DNA from 2 places in the Pseudomonas sp. NPDC079367 genome. Region 2 is predicted to be linked to the other one. Evidence: predicted binding sites of a transcription regulator. Region 2 holds the regulator's gene; the other holds the start of a gene.
The links. Region 2 encodes FliA, which starts transcription of late flagellar genes. Its sites were predicted from a motif close to CTAAAGTTTNNNNNNNNNNNGCCGNTAA; they were not measured.

Region 1: a site for FliA is predicted at 4,595-4,622, ahead of ACIGDJ_RS21170 (methyl-accepting chemotaxis protein). Genes of this name have one in related genera too.

Annotation. Positions count from the first base shown of each region.
Region 1 is NZ_JBITTW010000032.1:58,579-66,095, reverse strand. Features, by position in the region: gene nadC (carboxylating nicotinate-nucleotide diphosphorylase) at 1-619, opposite strand, end outside; gene ACIGDJ_RS21185 (DUF1631 domain-containing protein) at 885-3,065, shown strand; gene ampD (1,6-anhydro-N-acetylmuramyl-L-alanine amidase AmpD) at 3,130-3,690, shown strand; gene ampE (regulatory signaling modulator protein AmpE) at 3,687-4,526, shown strand; gene ACIGDJ_RS21170 (methyl-accepting chemotaxis protein) at 4,712-6,742, shown strand; gene ACIGDJ_RS21165 (TatD family hydrolase) at 6,851-7,517, opposite strand, start outside.
Region 2 is NZ_JBITTW010000027.1:41,431-48,947, forward strand. Features, by position in the region: gene flhA (flagellar biosynthesis protein FlhA) at 237-2,366, shown strand; gene flhF (flagellar biosynthesis protein FlhF) at 2,378-3,718, shown strand; gene fleN (flagellar synthesis regulator FleN) at 3,835-4,665, shown strand; gene fliA (RNA polymerase sigma factor FliA) at 4,662-5,402, shown strand; gene ACIGDJ_RS19425 (chemotaxis response regulator CheY) at 5,570-5,941, shown strand; gene ACIGDJ_RS19430 (protein phosphatase CheZ) at 5,960-6,748, shown strand; gene ACIGDJ_RS19435 (chemotaxis protein CheA) at 6,786-7,517, shown strand, end outside.

The DNA.
Region 1 (7,517 bases), on a different contig from region 2:
GCAACTCTTCAAGACTTTCCACTTCGATCTCCACCGGTTTGCCCGGGGCGATCTTGTGGGCGGCGGCCACGGCTTCGGTAATGCCACCGCTGGCGGCGATGTGGTTTTCCTTGATCAGGAAGGCGTCGTACAGACCGATGCGATGGTTGTGACAGCCGCCGCAGGTCACTGCGTATTTCTGCGCCAGACGCAGGCCGGGCAGAGTTTTGCGAGTGTCGAGTAATCTGACCTGAGTCTCGCCGACGAAATCCGCCAGGTACTGCGCGCGTGTTGCCACACCGGACAGCAACTGCAGGAAATTCAATGCGCTGCGTTCACCCGTCAACAGTGAGCGAGCCGGGCCTTCCAGATGGAACAGTGGCTGATTGGCTTTGACCCGCTGGCCGTCGACCACTTGCCAATGCACCGCCACGCGCGGATCGAGCTGGCGAAACACCGCATCGACCCACGCGGTGCCGCAGATGACCGCGTCGTCACGGGTGATGATGGTGGCTTTGGCCAGGCGTTCGGCCGGGATCAGTTGCGCGGTGATGTCGCCGCTGCCGACGTCTTCGAGCAACGCACGACGCACGTTGTTTTCGATTTCGGCGGTCAGATCGGCGAGACGTAGATTCGGCATAACGGACTCCACAAACAAAGTGGTTCGATTATAGGGGCAGGGCGCAAGCCAACCCAAGGCGAGAACGCGAGTGCCTGACTGCATCTGGTCGATTTTCCTGAGCCGGCGCTCGGTTCATGGCGTGTAGGGGAAACCCTGAGGCCTATAGATCGCAGACATCTTTTGCAAGATAATCCGCCTTGTATTTGACGTCATGGCTTTGACGAACGACTCCGCTGGGGCAGTGTCAAAGCGACGAACCGAATCACCGTTCCAGGAGGCTTGGATGCGCAACGACGGGAAAGTGGTGCCTTTGCACCGGGCGACTGCCGATCTGGCGGACCACTCGCCGCTTGCCCGCTTGCCGGTGATTCTGTTGCAGGTCCGCGACAAGGCTGCGCAGCAGCTGCGCCACGATCTGCAGGAGTTGTTCGATAACGCGGATGACACGCTGTTCGAAATGGCCGACCGGGCGCGCAATGATGTCGACCAGAACATCTTTTTCGAAGCCATGCGCGACCTGCGCCTCAAGCGCAAGAACATCGAGCGCGGCTTTCTCGAGCTGTTTTTCGAAGCCTTTGCCGGCCTTACTCAATACAACCCCGCCGCCATTACCTTGCCACGCACGCTGGTGGTCGAAGAATCCACCCCGCGTACCGATGCCATGGAGCGCACCGTGGCCGTTCAGACCATGGTCAGCCGTGTGCTCAAGCGTGACGGCTTTGCCCTTGATCAACTGACCGCGCGGTTCAGTTCAATGCTCGGCAAGCGTCTGGACGACCAGCACAATCCGCTGAGCCCGGTGATGCTTTGCGAATATTTCCTGCAGGCCGGGCGTAACCTTGGCGTCGAGATCAAGGTCAAGCTGATCCTGCTCAAGTTGTTCGAGCGCTATGTGCTGGCCGACACCGAGCAACTGTATGCAGAGGCCAATCAGTTGTTGCTCGCCACCGGCGTGCTGCCGCATCTGAAACCTGCCATGGCTCGTCGCGTGGTCGAGCCTGCCGATAGCGACACATTCATTGATGATCTCGATGCACCGCCAGCAGCGGACGAAGCCGTAGAGGAAGTGTTCGCGGCGTTGCAGCAATTGCTCGCCCATGTGCGTGGCCGCGTCACACCGACACTGGAGCACGGCGCCCCGGCGCATCCGATCAACACCCGCGACCTGCTGCGTTTGTTGTCGCACTTGCAGCAATACGTACCGGCGCTGGAGGCTCAGGAAGATTTCGATCTGCGCCATCAGCTCGAGCAGCTGCTGACCCGGGTCAGCGTCAGAAGCGGCCGGTCCCGCGTTGTCGCGACCGCCGACGAAGATGTGATCAACCTGATCGCCATGGTTTTCGACTGCATCCTCGAGGATCGCAATCTGCCCGACGCGCTCAAGGCGCTGATCGCCCGATTGCAGATTCCGATGCTCAAAGTCGCCGTGCTGGATAAAAGCTTCTTCAGCCGTAGCACCCATCCGGCGCGGCGCCTGCTCAACGAAATCGCCGAGGCCGCGATGGGCTGGAGCGACTGCGACGGCGCAGAGCGCGACAGCCTCTACGTGCGCATCGAACAAGTGGTGCAGCGCTTGCTGAGCGAATTTGTCGACGACCCGGCGATCTTCTCCGAGCTGCTCGCGGATTTCCTTGCCTTTACTCAGGAAGAGCGCCGCCGCACCGAACTGCTTGAGCAACGCTTGCGTGATGCCGAGGAGGGCCGAGCGAAAGCCGAGCTGGCTCAGCGGCGCGTCGCGCAGGCGCTGCAGCAGGCATTGCTGGGCAAAGTGCTGCCGGCGACCGTGGTCAGCTTCGTCCGGCAGGCCTGGAGTAAGGTGTTGCTGCTGACCTGCCTCAAGCATGGCGATCAGTCCGCCGAATGGCACGCCGACGTGCAGACGATGGAACAGTTGATCTGGAGCGTGCAGCGCCACGACGATGGCGAATCCAGCCTGCGCCTGTTGGCTCTGGTACCGGGTTTGCTGAAATCGCTGCGCGATGGCCTGAGCAGCACCGCGTTCGACCCGTTTGCCACCAGCGAATTCTTCAGTGCACTGGAGGCGCTGCACGTGCGCGTGCTGGAGCGCTCCGATGAAGCCGATCACAGCGCCACGCCGCTGATCGAAGTCACGCCGCAGGTCTTGCAGCTCAGCGCCGATCAAGCTGCAGCCATGCCTGCGCCGCGCCGGGCGCAAGACGATGCCGGTTTGTCTCAGGTCGAGCAGTTGCGTGTGGGCAGTTGGGTGGTGTTCGACGATGATGACGAACAGACCTTGCGTTGCAAACTCGCGGCGATCATCGATGAGACCGGCAAATACGTTTTCGTCGACCGCACGGGCATGAAAGTGCTGGAGCGCAGCCGCACCGATCTGGCGCTGGCGTTCAGTCGTGGCGGCGTGCGTGCGCTTGACGACACCTTGTTGTTCGACCGTGCACTGGAATCGGTGCTGGGCGACCTGCGGCGACTCAATCGCGGCAAGTGATCGCGCGCCGGGGGCGGATCGCGGCATACTGGGCGCCCACATGGTCGGCGTTGAAGGAATCGGTATGCAGTTGGATCCCGCGAGCGGGTGGTGTCATGGCGTGCAGATCTGCCCGTCGCCCAACTTCAATGAGCGCCCGGCGGGCGAAGTGTCCCTGTTGGTCATTCACAACATCAGCCTGCCGCCGGCGCAATTCGCCACGGGCAAGGTTCAGGAGTTTTTCCAGAATCGTCTGGATGTCACCGAACACCCGTACTTTGCAGGCATCGCTGACCTGCGCGTCTCCGCGCATTTTCTGATCGAACGTGACGGCAAGGTCACCCAGTTTGTCTCCTGTCTTGCGCGAGCGTGGCATGCCGGCATCTCGATGTTCGAAGGCCGCGAAACCTGTAACGATTTTTCCGTGGGCATCGAGCTGGAAGGCACCGATGATCTGCCGTTCACCGACGAACAATATCGCGCGCTGACGGCGCTGACCCGGCAGTTGCAGCAACGTTTTCCGGCGATCACCGATCAGCGTATCTGCGGCCACAGCGATATCGCTCCGGGGCGCAAGACCGATCCGGGACCGGCATTCGACTGGGCACGCTACCGCGCCGCCCTGGCAAAAGAGGAAGGACAATGAGTTTTCTGGTGTTACTGCTGGCGCTGTGGATCGAGAAGTTTTCGGCCCTGCGCCATCGGCTTCAACGCGACGGCGGATGGATCCGCGAGCTGCACAAACTCGAAAGCAGCGAACGGCTGGCCAGGCAACCCTGGCTGGTGCTGACGATTCTGGTGCTGTTCCCGGTGGCGTTACTGGCGCTGTTGCTGCTGGTGCTGGAACCGGTGGCTTACGGTTTGCTGGCGCTGCCGGTGCATTTGCTGGTGGTGATTTACAGCCTGGGCCGTGGCGACTTGCTGGGCGGCCTCGGGCCGTTTCGCGATGCCTGGCGCCGTGAGGATCTGCAAGCGGCGGCGCACGTGGCCAAGCGCGATCTGAACATCTGCGCCGACAGCGGCGAGCAATTGCTTGAGCGGGTGCAAGGTCATCTGTTGTGGCAGGCCTATCAGAGTTTCTTCGCAGTGATCTTCTGGTATTTCCTCCTCGGTCCTGTGGCGGCATTGGCTTATCGCTTGCTGGCGCTGGCCGAAGAGCATGGAAGCAATCCGGCGCTGGTCGAGCGCGCGGCGCAACTGCGTCATGCCTTCGATTGGGTACCGGTGCGTTTGCTGGCGGCGAGTCTTGCGTTGGTCGGCAACTTCGTCGCGGTCAGCCGAGTGATGCTGCACGAGCTGCTCAACTGGAACATCAGCGCTGCGCAGTTGATCAACAAGGTCGGCCTGGCAGCTGGGGAAATCCCGCCGCCAGCAGTCGGTCCGGACGGCATCAATACCCTCGACTGCCTGTGGGAACTGCTGCTGCGCGCGGCGGTGCTGTGGTATGCCGGGTTTGCCTTGTGGACTGTTCTGGTTCGCTAATTAGAGAAGATCAAAAGATCGCAGCCTTCGGCAGCTCCTACACAGGCTGCGATCTTTTCGTTGTTAACCTTAAGTTACAAAACCTCCCGCCGATTTGCGCTATACAGAGACAGCGCCCGATAGTGGCTATCTGCTGTCGCCTCGCGCCTGCCAATAAAAACAAGAAAAACCAAGGGAGACTTCCAGTGAAGAGCTTGCTCTATCCCGCCGTCTCGCTGATGAACCGTCTGAGCTTCGGCATGAAGTTCAGCCTGATCAGCGTGCTGTTCCTGGTGCCGATGCTGGTGACCAATTTCTATCTGGTGCGCGACTCCTACCGCGAATTTCAGGGCACCCGCGTTGAGCTGCAGAGCCTCGACCTGTTAGGCAGCAGCCTGACCCTGCGCCGGGATCTGGAAACCCTGAACAATCTGGTGCAGATCGACGTCACTCTCGGCCAGTCCGGCAAGGCCGGCAACGTCGAAGCGCAGATCCAGACGCTGGAGCAGGCCGTGCTCACGCGCCTCGAAGGGCTGGCAGCGATGACCGAGGATCCCGAGCAGATCAAGCAGTTCGAGGCCAAGCGCGATGAAATGATCGCCGCGTTCAAGGCCCAGCAAGCGGAAAGCTCGCTGCAAAGCAAAAGCGCGTTGATCGGCAAGTTGCTGGCCAGTGCGCAGATCTTCAGCCAGATCATCACCAGTCAGGCAGGCCTCAGTCGCGATAATCAGAGCGATATTCGTCAGCTCAGTGAGCTAGTGACGCTGATCACCCCGAGCGTCACGCAAACGCTCGGCGAGGGCCGGGCGATGGGTTCGTATTCGTTGGGTCAGGGTTTTCTCAACAGTTCCTCCAGCACGCGTTTTGACGAGTTGCTGGTGCAGATCGAAAAACTTCAGGCTGAATACGCCTTGAAACTGCAGGACGCCCTCGGTTCCAGCCGCGCTGCACGCGAATCCCTCACTGCCCAAGCCGACAGCAGCAAGGCCTCGCTCAAGCAGGCGAGCGAGCTTTTCGAAGAACAAGTTGTGATGGCCGACACCCTCGATGCGCCGTGGCAGGCATTCTACGATCAGGTCACCGGGCTGATGGAACACACCTACCAGCTCAATCAGGCCACGCTGAAATTCCTCGACAGCCAGTTGCAGCAACGCCTGGCGCAAAACCGCACGCACATGATTCTGCAAGCCTCTGCGCTGTCGGTGGTGTTCGTGCTGATCTTTTATCTCTACGGCGGTTTCTACGCCTCGACCCGCACCACCCTGAAAAGCCTGGGCGCGATGATGGACAAGGTCGCGGCCGGCGACATGACCGTCAACTTCAAGGCCAGCAGCCGCGATGAACTGGGCGAGTTGGGCGAGGTGTTCAATGGCACGGTGAAGAAGATTCACGACCTGATCGAACGCGTCGGCCACACCGTCGGCGAAGTCGAGCGTCAGGCCGGACAGGTCGAAAGCGTGTCGGCGCAGAGCAATCAGGCTGTCGCCGGGCAGCGCATGCAGATCGAACAAGTGGCGACGGCGATGAACCAGATGTCGGCGACTTCAATGGAAGTCGCTCGCAGTGCCGCCGCTGCGGTGAGCAGCGCCCACAGCGTCAATGACGAAACCCTGAGCGGGCGCGGGCTGGTGGAATCGCAGCAGGGCAGCATTGCCGCGCTGGCCAGCGAAATCGATCAGTCGGTGCTGGTGATCAATCAACTGGCCAGCGACAGCCAGTCGATCAGCCGTGTGCTTGAGGTGATCAAGAGCATCGCCGAACAGACCAATCTGCTGGCGCTCAACGCCGCCATTGAAGCGGCCCGGGCCGGCGAGCAGGGGCGCGGGTTTGCGGTGGTGGCCGATGAAGTACGCACGTTGGCCAAACGCACCCAGCAGTCGACCGAAGAGATCGAGCAGATGATCGCCAAGCTGCATGGCGGCGTCGGCGCGGCGGTGAGGGCGATGGGCGTCAGCCATCAGATGGCCAATGGCACGGTGGACCAGTCGGAGAAGGTCCAGCAAGCGCTGGAAAACATTCTTGGCGCGGTGGGCATGATCGTCGACCAGAACCAGCAGATTGCCGCCGCCGTCGAACAGCAAACCGCTGTAGCCCACGACATCGATCAGAACATCGTCGAGATCAACCGCGCCGGCGAGCGCACGGCGCAGGGCGCACACCAGACCGAAGATGCCAGCCGGGCGTTGTCTGCCCAGGTCGTGGAACTGAAACAACTGATCAGCGCCTTCCGCGTCTGAGCACAAAACTCTGTAGGAGCTGCGGCACGCTGCGATCTTTTGATCTTGGATTTTAAAGATCAAAAGATCGCAGCCTCGTTTCACTCGACAGCTCCTACAAGAGATTTATTACCAGCCGAAGACTTCGCAGCAGTTGGCGGTGCTGGCGGCGGCCAGTTGTTCTGGGCTGATATTCATCAATTCGGCCAACGCCGCGCAGATCGCCGGCAAATGCGCCGGGCTGTTGCGCTGGCCGGCGAACATCGCGGGAGCCATGTCCGGTGAGTCGGTTTCCAGCACCACCGATTGCAGCGGCAGTTCGGGCAAGACCCGATGCATGCGTAATGCCTGCGGCCAGGTCGGTGCGCCGCCAAGGCCCAGTTTGAAACCGAGCTTGATGTATTCCCGGGCTTCCTCGCGGCTGCCGGCGAACGCGTGGATGATGCCGGCGCGTTTGAGCTTGAAGCGCTTGAGCGTGGCGATCACCGCGGCGTGGCTGCGGCGCACGTGGATCAGCGCCGGCAGTTCGAAGTCCGCCGCCAGTTGCAGCTGCGCGTCGAACAACGCCTGTTGTCGCTCGCGATCCAGAGTTTCGATGAAATAATCCAGACCAATCTCGCCCACCGCACACAGCTGCCGATGCCCCCGCAAGCGCGTCAGCCAGTCACCCAGCGCGTGCAAATCCTCCGGGCGGTGCTGATCGAGAAACACCGGGTGCAAACCGAACGCCGCATAAAGGTCGGCGTCACTTTGCACCAGATCCCACACCCGTTGCCAGTTGCCCTGATGCACACCC
Region 2 (7,517 bases):
GTTTTGTAGTCTTGAGACCGTGTCTGCAGGTGTCTTTTAAACTCGTCGTTTAAAACAAGATCGCAGCCTTCGGCAGCTCCTACAGGAGACGTAAATCCATGTAGGAGCTGCCGAAGGCTCGGGCCGCGATCGGACGATCTTTTCTGCTTGGGCAAAAGTTGGAAAGCTTCTTGCAATAGCCGCCCTGCGCCCGCTCGGGGCGTCAAAAGTTTGCTTTAAAGGAACGGGGAAAACCGGTGGATCGCTCTCAGTTACTCAACACTGCTCGCACAAACGTTGCCGACCTCAGTCGAGGCAATCTGGGCGTGCCGTTGTTGCTGCTGGTCATGCTGGCGATGATGATGTTGCCGGTGCCGCCGTTCCTGCTCGACGTCTTTTTTACGTTCAACATTGCCCTGTCCATCGTCGTCCTGCTGGTCTGCGTGTATGCGCTGCGGCCGCTGGATTTTGCCGTGTTCCCGACCATTCTGCTGGTGGCGACGCTCCTGCGCCTGGCCTTGAACGTGGCCTCCACACGGGTGGTAATGCTCAATGGTCAGGACGGCCACGAAGCCGCCGGCAAGGTGATCCAGGCCTTCGGTGAGGTGGTGATCGGCGGTAACTACGTGGTCGGTATCGTGGTGTTCGCGATTCTGATGATCATCAACTTCGTCGTAGTGACCAAGGGTGCCGGGCGGATTTCCGAGGTGAGCGCGCGCTTCACCCTCGATGCCATGCCCGGCAAACAAATGGCCATCGACGCCGACCTCAACGCCGGCCTGATCGACCAGAACCAGGCCAAGTCGCGCCGTCAGGAAGTTGCCCAGGAGGCGGAGTTCTACGGTTCGATGGACGGTGCCAGCAAGTTCGTCCGTGGTGACGCCATCGCTGGCCTGCTGATTCTGTTCATCAACCTCATCGGCGGCATGGCCGTGGGTATCTTCCAGCACGGCATGAGCTTCGGCGATGCTGGCAGGGTTTACGCCTTGTTGACCATCGGTGACGGTTTGGTGGCGCAATTGCCATCACTGTTGTTATCGACAGCGGCGGCGATCATGGTGACCCGTGCTTCCGGTTCGGAAGACATGGGCAAGCAGATCAACCGCCAGATGTTTGCCTCGCCCAAAGCGCTGGCCGTAGCCGCTGGTTTGATGGCGGTGATGGGCCTGGTGCCGGGCATGCCGCACTTCTCCTTCCTGAGCATGGCGGCGCTGGCTGCGGGCGGCGCGTACCTGTTCTGGAAGAAGCAGAACGTCGCCAAGGTCGTGGCGCTGGAAGAGGTCAAGCGTCAGCAGGAACTGCTGCCGTCACCGGCTCGCGCCATGGAAACCAAAGAACTGGGCTGGGACGACGTGACCCCGATTGACATGATCGGCCTGGAAGTCGGCTATCGCCTGATTCCGCTGGTGGATCGCAATCAGGGCGGGCAATTGCTGGCGCGGATCAAGGGCGTGCGCAAGAAGCTCTCGCAGGATCTGGGCTTCCTGATGCCGACTGTGCACATCCGCGACAACCTCGATCTGGCGCCGAGCGCTTATCGCCTGACGCTGATGGGCGTGATTCTGGCAGAGGCCGAGATCTATCCGGACCGCGAACTGGCGATCAACCCCGGTCAGGTCTACGGCTCGCTCAACGGTATCAACGCCAAAGATCCGGCTTTCGGCCTGGAGGCGGTGTGGATCGAAATCAGCCAGCGTGCCCAGGCGCAATCGCTGGGCTACACCGTGGTTGACGCCAGCACCGTGGTCGCCACGCACTTGAACCAGATTCTGTACAAGCACTCCAGTGAGCTGATCGGCCACGAGGAAGTGCAGCAACTCATGCAATTGCTGGCCAAGAGCTCGCCGAAACTGGCCGAAGAGCTGGTGCCGGGCGTGGTTTCGCTGTCGCAGTTGCTCAAGGTTCTGCAAGCGCTGCTCGCCGAACACGTGCCGGTGCGCGACATTCGCAGCATCGCCGAAGCGATCGCGAACAACGCTGCCAAGAGTCAAGATACCGCCGCTCTGGTCGCTGCTGTGCGGGTCGGCGTATCGCGCGCCATCGTCCAAAGCATTGTAGGCACTGAGTCCGAGCTGCCTGTAATCACATTGGAACCAAGGTTGGAACAGATATTGCTCAATAGTCTGCAGAAGGCAGGACAAGGCTCGGAAGAAGGCGTTCTGCTGGAGCCGAGCATGGCCGAGAAGCTGCAACGTTCGTTGATCGAAGCGGCCCAGCGTCAGGAAATGCAAGGCCAACCGGTGATCCTGCTGGTCGCAGGCCCGATTCGCGCGATGCTCTCGCGCTTTGGTCGCCTCGCAGTCCCAGGGCTGCATGTGCTGGCCTACCAGGAAGTACCGGACAACAAGCAAGTGACCATCGTTGCGACAGTAGGGCCCAACGGCTGAGGTAGTGGTTTATGCAAGTTAAGCGTTTTTTCGCCGCCGATATGCGTCAGGCCATGAAGCTGGTTCGCGATGAGCTGGGCGCTGATGCCGCCATCATCGGCAACCGCCGCATCGCCGGCGGCGTCGAGTTGACGGCGGCACTGGATTACAAATTGTCGGCGCTGGCGCCACGGGTTCCGAACATGGAGCTCGAAGACGAGCTGCGCAAGACCCAGTCGCGCATCGTCACTGCCCAGGCCGAGCTGAGCCTGCGTGGCGAAGCCGACGGCAACACCAATCAGCAGTTGTTCGCCGGGCTGCCATTGACCGCAGGCCTGCCGCTGACCGCTGCCGAGCCGTTGAGCGAGCCGACCCACGCGGCGCCGGCGCGTCCGGCCGCAGCCCCTGCACAAGCCTCCGCCGGTGTCGATCCGCGTGCGCTGGACTCGATGCGTTTTGAATTGAACAGCCTGCGCGAGCTGATGGAAGTGCAGCTCGGCACGCTGGCCTGGAATCAGTTGCAAGGCAGCCGCCCAGCCCAGGCCAATCTCTATCGCCGTCTGCAGCGCATCGGCCTGTCCGGCCCGCTGTCGCGCGATCTGTTGGCACTGGTTACCGATATCGAAGAGCCGCGTCAGGCCTGGCGCATGCTGCTCGCTCACCTGGCGCGGATGATTGCCGTGCCGGAAGTCGAGCCGCTGGAAGAGGGCGGTGTGATTGCCATGGTCGGCCCGGCCGGCATGGGCAAGACCACGACGCTGGCCAAGCTTGCCGCGCGTTACGTGCTCAAGTACGGCGCGCAGAACGTCGCGCTGGTGAGCATGGACAGCTTCCGCATTGGCGCGCAGGAACAACTGAAAACCCTCGGTCGCATCCTCAACGTGCCAGTCACGCACGTCGATCCGGGTCAGTCGCTGGTACAGGCATTGGATCCACTGCTACGCAAGCGCGTGGTTTTGATCGATACTGCCGGGCTGCAGGCCAGTGATCCGGCGTTGCGCATGCAGCTTGAGAGCCTGGCCGGGCGTGGCATCCGCTCGAAAAATTATCTGGTCCTGGCAACCACCAGCCAGAAACAGGTTCTAACCGCCGCTTATCATAGTTACAAGCGTTGCGGGCTAGCCGGCTGCATCCTGACTAAACTGGATGAGACGGCCAGTCTCGGCGAAGTGTTGAGCCTGGCGATCAGTCATGAATTGCCGGTCGCGTACCTGACCGATGGCCCACGGATTCCGGATGATCTGCATCTGCCGCGCCGTCATCAACTGGTCAGCCGCGCCGTCAGCGTGCAAATGCAGGAAGAACCCAGCGAAGAAGCCATGGCTGACATGTTCGCTGATATCTATCACAGCCCGACCAAGCAGGTTGGCTGAGGTATTCATGAACAGTTTTTGTACCTACATCGATGGTCTGCCACGCATTGTTCCCATCGGGAACGCGCAGCCAGTAATGTGGCCTCCGTCTATGCAAGACAAGGTAAAGAAATAACATGGGCAGCATGCATCCCGTACAGGTGATCGCGGTGACCGGCGGCAAAGGTGGCGTCGGCAAGACTAACGTGTCAGTGAACTTGTCGCTGGCGCTGGCAGAGCTTGGCCGTCGGGTCATGCTGCTGGACGCCGACCTCGGTCTGGCGAACGTCGACGTTCTGCTGGGGCTGACCCCCAAACGCACGCTGGCCGACGTGATCGAAGGCCGCTGCGAACTGCGCGACGTGCTGTTGCAGGGCCCGGGCGGGATTCGCATCGTGCCGGCGGCCTCCGGCACGCAGAGCATGGTGCACCTGAGCCCGGCGCAACACGCCGGCCTGATCCAGGCGTTCAGTGACATCGGCGACAATCTCGACGTGCTGGTGATCGACACCGCTGCGGGTATTGGTGACTCGGTAGTCAGTTTCGTGCGCGCAGCGCAAGAGGTGTTGCTGGTGGTCTGCGACGAGCCAACTTCGATCACCGACGCTTACGCGCTGATCAAGTTGCTCAACCGCGACTACGGCATGAACCGCTTCCGCGTGCTGGCCAACATGGCACAGAGCCCGCAGGAAGGGCGCAACCTGTTCGCCAAGTTGACCAAGGTCACGGATCGTTTTCTCGACGTCGCTCTACAATACGTCGGCGCCGTGCCATACGACGAAAGCGTGCGCAAAGCGGTGCAGAAGCAGCGCGCCGTCTACGAAGCCTTTCCCCGTTCCAAGTGCGCGCTGGCCTTCAAGGCTATCGCCCAGAAGGTCGACACCTGGCCGCTGCCGGCGAACCCGCGCGGTCATCTGGAATTTTTCGTCGAGCGTCTCGTGCAGCAAACCGCAGGGCCTGTGATATGACCGCCAGTGGCATGAATCTTTACAAAAAGTCGGCGCGTGACGCGCAATACGAATTGATCGAGCGTTACGCGCCACTGGTCAAGCGCATTGCCTATCACTTGCTGGCACGCCTGCCGGCCAGTGTGCAGGTCGAGGACCTGATCCAGGCTGGGATGATCGGTCTGCTCGAAGTCTCGACCAAATACGACGCCAGCAAAGGCGCCAGTTTCGAAACGTACGCGGGCATTCGAATCCGCGGCGCGATGCTCGACGAAGTGCGCAAAGGGGACTGGGCGCCACGCTCGGTTCACCGTAATACCAGGATGGTCAGCGACGCGATTCGCTCGATTGAAGCTAAAACCGGTCGTGACGCTAAAGATCACGAGGTTGCGGCCGAACTCCAATTGAGTCTCGACGATTACTACGGGATTCTGAATGACACCCTGGGCAGTCGCTTGTTCAGTTTCGACGACCTGTTGCAGGACGGCGAACACGAAGGGCTGCACGAGGATGGCGCCAGTGCTCATATGGAGCCGTCACGCGATCTGGAAGATGAACGCTTCCAGGCGGCGCTGGCGGACGCGATTGCCAATTTGCCGGAGCGTGAGCGACTGGTGTTGGCGCTGTACTACGACGAAGAGCTGAACCTCAAGGAAATCGGTGAAGTCCTTGGCGTCAGTGAATCGCGGGTCAGCCAGTTACACAGCCAGTGCGCGGCCCGTTTGCGGGGGCGTTTGGGGGAGTGGCGAGCGCGCTGAAGGCAGTGTGGGGACACTGCGAAACGAGGCTGGTGCGGTGATGAACGGCGCCGGTCTCGATCCGTTGTGCTCCAGACAAACTTCGAGTGCTATGCCGATTGATTGAAGTGGCGTGTCCAGGTGCTGGGCGCGTTTAAGACTGCTTGGAGGTCGAATTGAACAAAGACATGAAAATCCTCATCGTTGATGACTTCTCAACGATGCGGCGGATCATCAAGAACCTGCTGCGCGATCTTGGGTTCACCAACACCGTCGAGGCCGACGATGGCACCACTGCCATTCCGGTGCTCAACAGCGGCAGCATCGACTTTCTGGTAACGGACTGGAACATGCCGGGCATGACCGGTATCGACCTGCTGCGTCACGTGCGCGCCGATGAAAAACTCAAGCACCTCCCGGTGTTGATGGTGACTGCTGAAGCCAAGCGCGAGCAGATCATCGAGGCCGCTCAGGCCGGTGTGAACGGTTACGTAGTCAAACCTTTCACGGCTCAAGCGTTGAAAGACAAAATCGAGAAGATTTTCGAACGCATCGGCTGATGAATGCGCGGGGGAGCTATGGAGCATAACGAATCATCACAGGGCGATTTCGAATCGACCCTGAAAAAACACGCGGTCGAACTGGTCGAGAGCCTTGAAAAAGGCAAGTTCGGCGACGCGGTGCAACTGATCCATGAGCTCAATCAGACCCGTGACCGCGGCCTGTATCAGGAAGTGGGCAAGCTCACACGTGAACTGCACAGTGCGATCGTCAATTTCCAGATCGATCCGCACATGCCGCAGGCCGAGGAAGTGTCGCAAATCACCGACGCCACCGAACGCCTGGGCTATGTGGTCAAGCTGACGGAAGCCGCGGCCAACCGCACCATGGATCTGGTGGAAAGCGCCACGCCGGTGGTCAACAGTCTGGCTGATGAAGCGCAGACCTTGAGCGCCGATTGGGGCCGCTTCATGCGTCGCGAGGTCGGGGCTGAAGAGTTCCGCGAACTGGCGCGCCGGGTCGACGGTTTTCTGTCACGCAGCAGCACGGACAACCGTGCGGTGTCGAGCAACCTCAACGACATCCTGCTGGCTCAGGATTATCAGGACCTCACAGGTCAAGTGATCAAGCGCGTGACCCAACTGGTCACCGAAGTCGAAAGCAATCTGCTCAAACTCGTGCTCATGGCCAGTCAGGTCGACCGCTTTGCGGGCATCGAACATGACCGCGCCGCAATGCTTGCTGAAAAAGATCCACAAAAACATCTCTCGCAGGGTGAAGGTCCGCAGATTCATGCCGATAAACGAGAAGACGTTGTGTCCGGTCAGGACGATGTGGACGATTTGCTATCCAGCCTTGGATTTTGAAGTTTAGGTTTTTAGACCTGTTAGGAGCACCCCATTAATGAGCTTCGGCGCCGATGAAGAGATCCTTCAGGATTTCCTGGTTGAGGCCGGCGAGATTCTTGAGCAACTGTCCGAACAACTGGTCGAGCTGGAAAGCCGCCCGGATGATGCAGATCTGCTCAATGCAATTTTTCGCGGTTTCCACACTGTAAAAGGGGGCGCCGGCTTCCTTCAGCTCAATGAGCTGGTGGAGTGCTGTCACATCGCCGAAAACGTGTTCGACATCCTGCGCAAGGGTGAGCGTCGCGTTGATGCAGAACTGATGGACGTTGTGCTCGAAGCGCTGGACGCGGTGAACAGCATGTTCAGCGAAGTCCGCGAACGTGCACCGATCACTGCCGCCACGCCGGAGCTGCTGGCCGCGCTGGCGCGTCTGGCCGAGCCGCAATCGGCTGACGAGGCCGTGGCCGCACCGGTGGAAGTGGTCGAAGAGCCGGTCGCCGAAAGCGCGTCGGAGGACATCACCGATAACGAATTCGAACAACTGCTGGACTCGCTCAATGCCGTCAAGGCCCAGGCCGAGGCTCCGGCCGCTGCTGTGGCGCCCGCGCCGGTTGCCGACACGGCGGCCAGCGATGAAATTACCGACGCCGAATTTGAATCGCTGCTCGATCAACTGCACGGCAAGGGCCAGTTTGCGGTGGATGCGGTCGCTGCGGCGGCACCAGCAGCGCCGGCCGCGCCTGCTGCAGGCGACAGCTCGGACATCACCGACGACGAATTCGAAGCC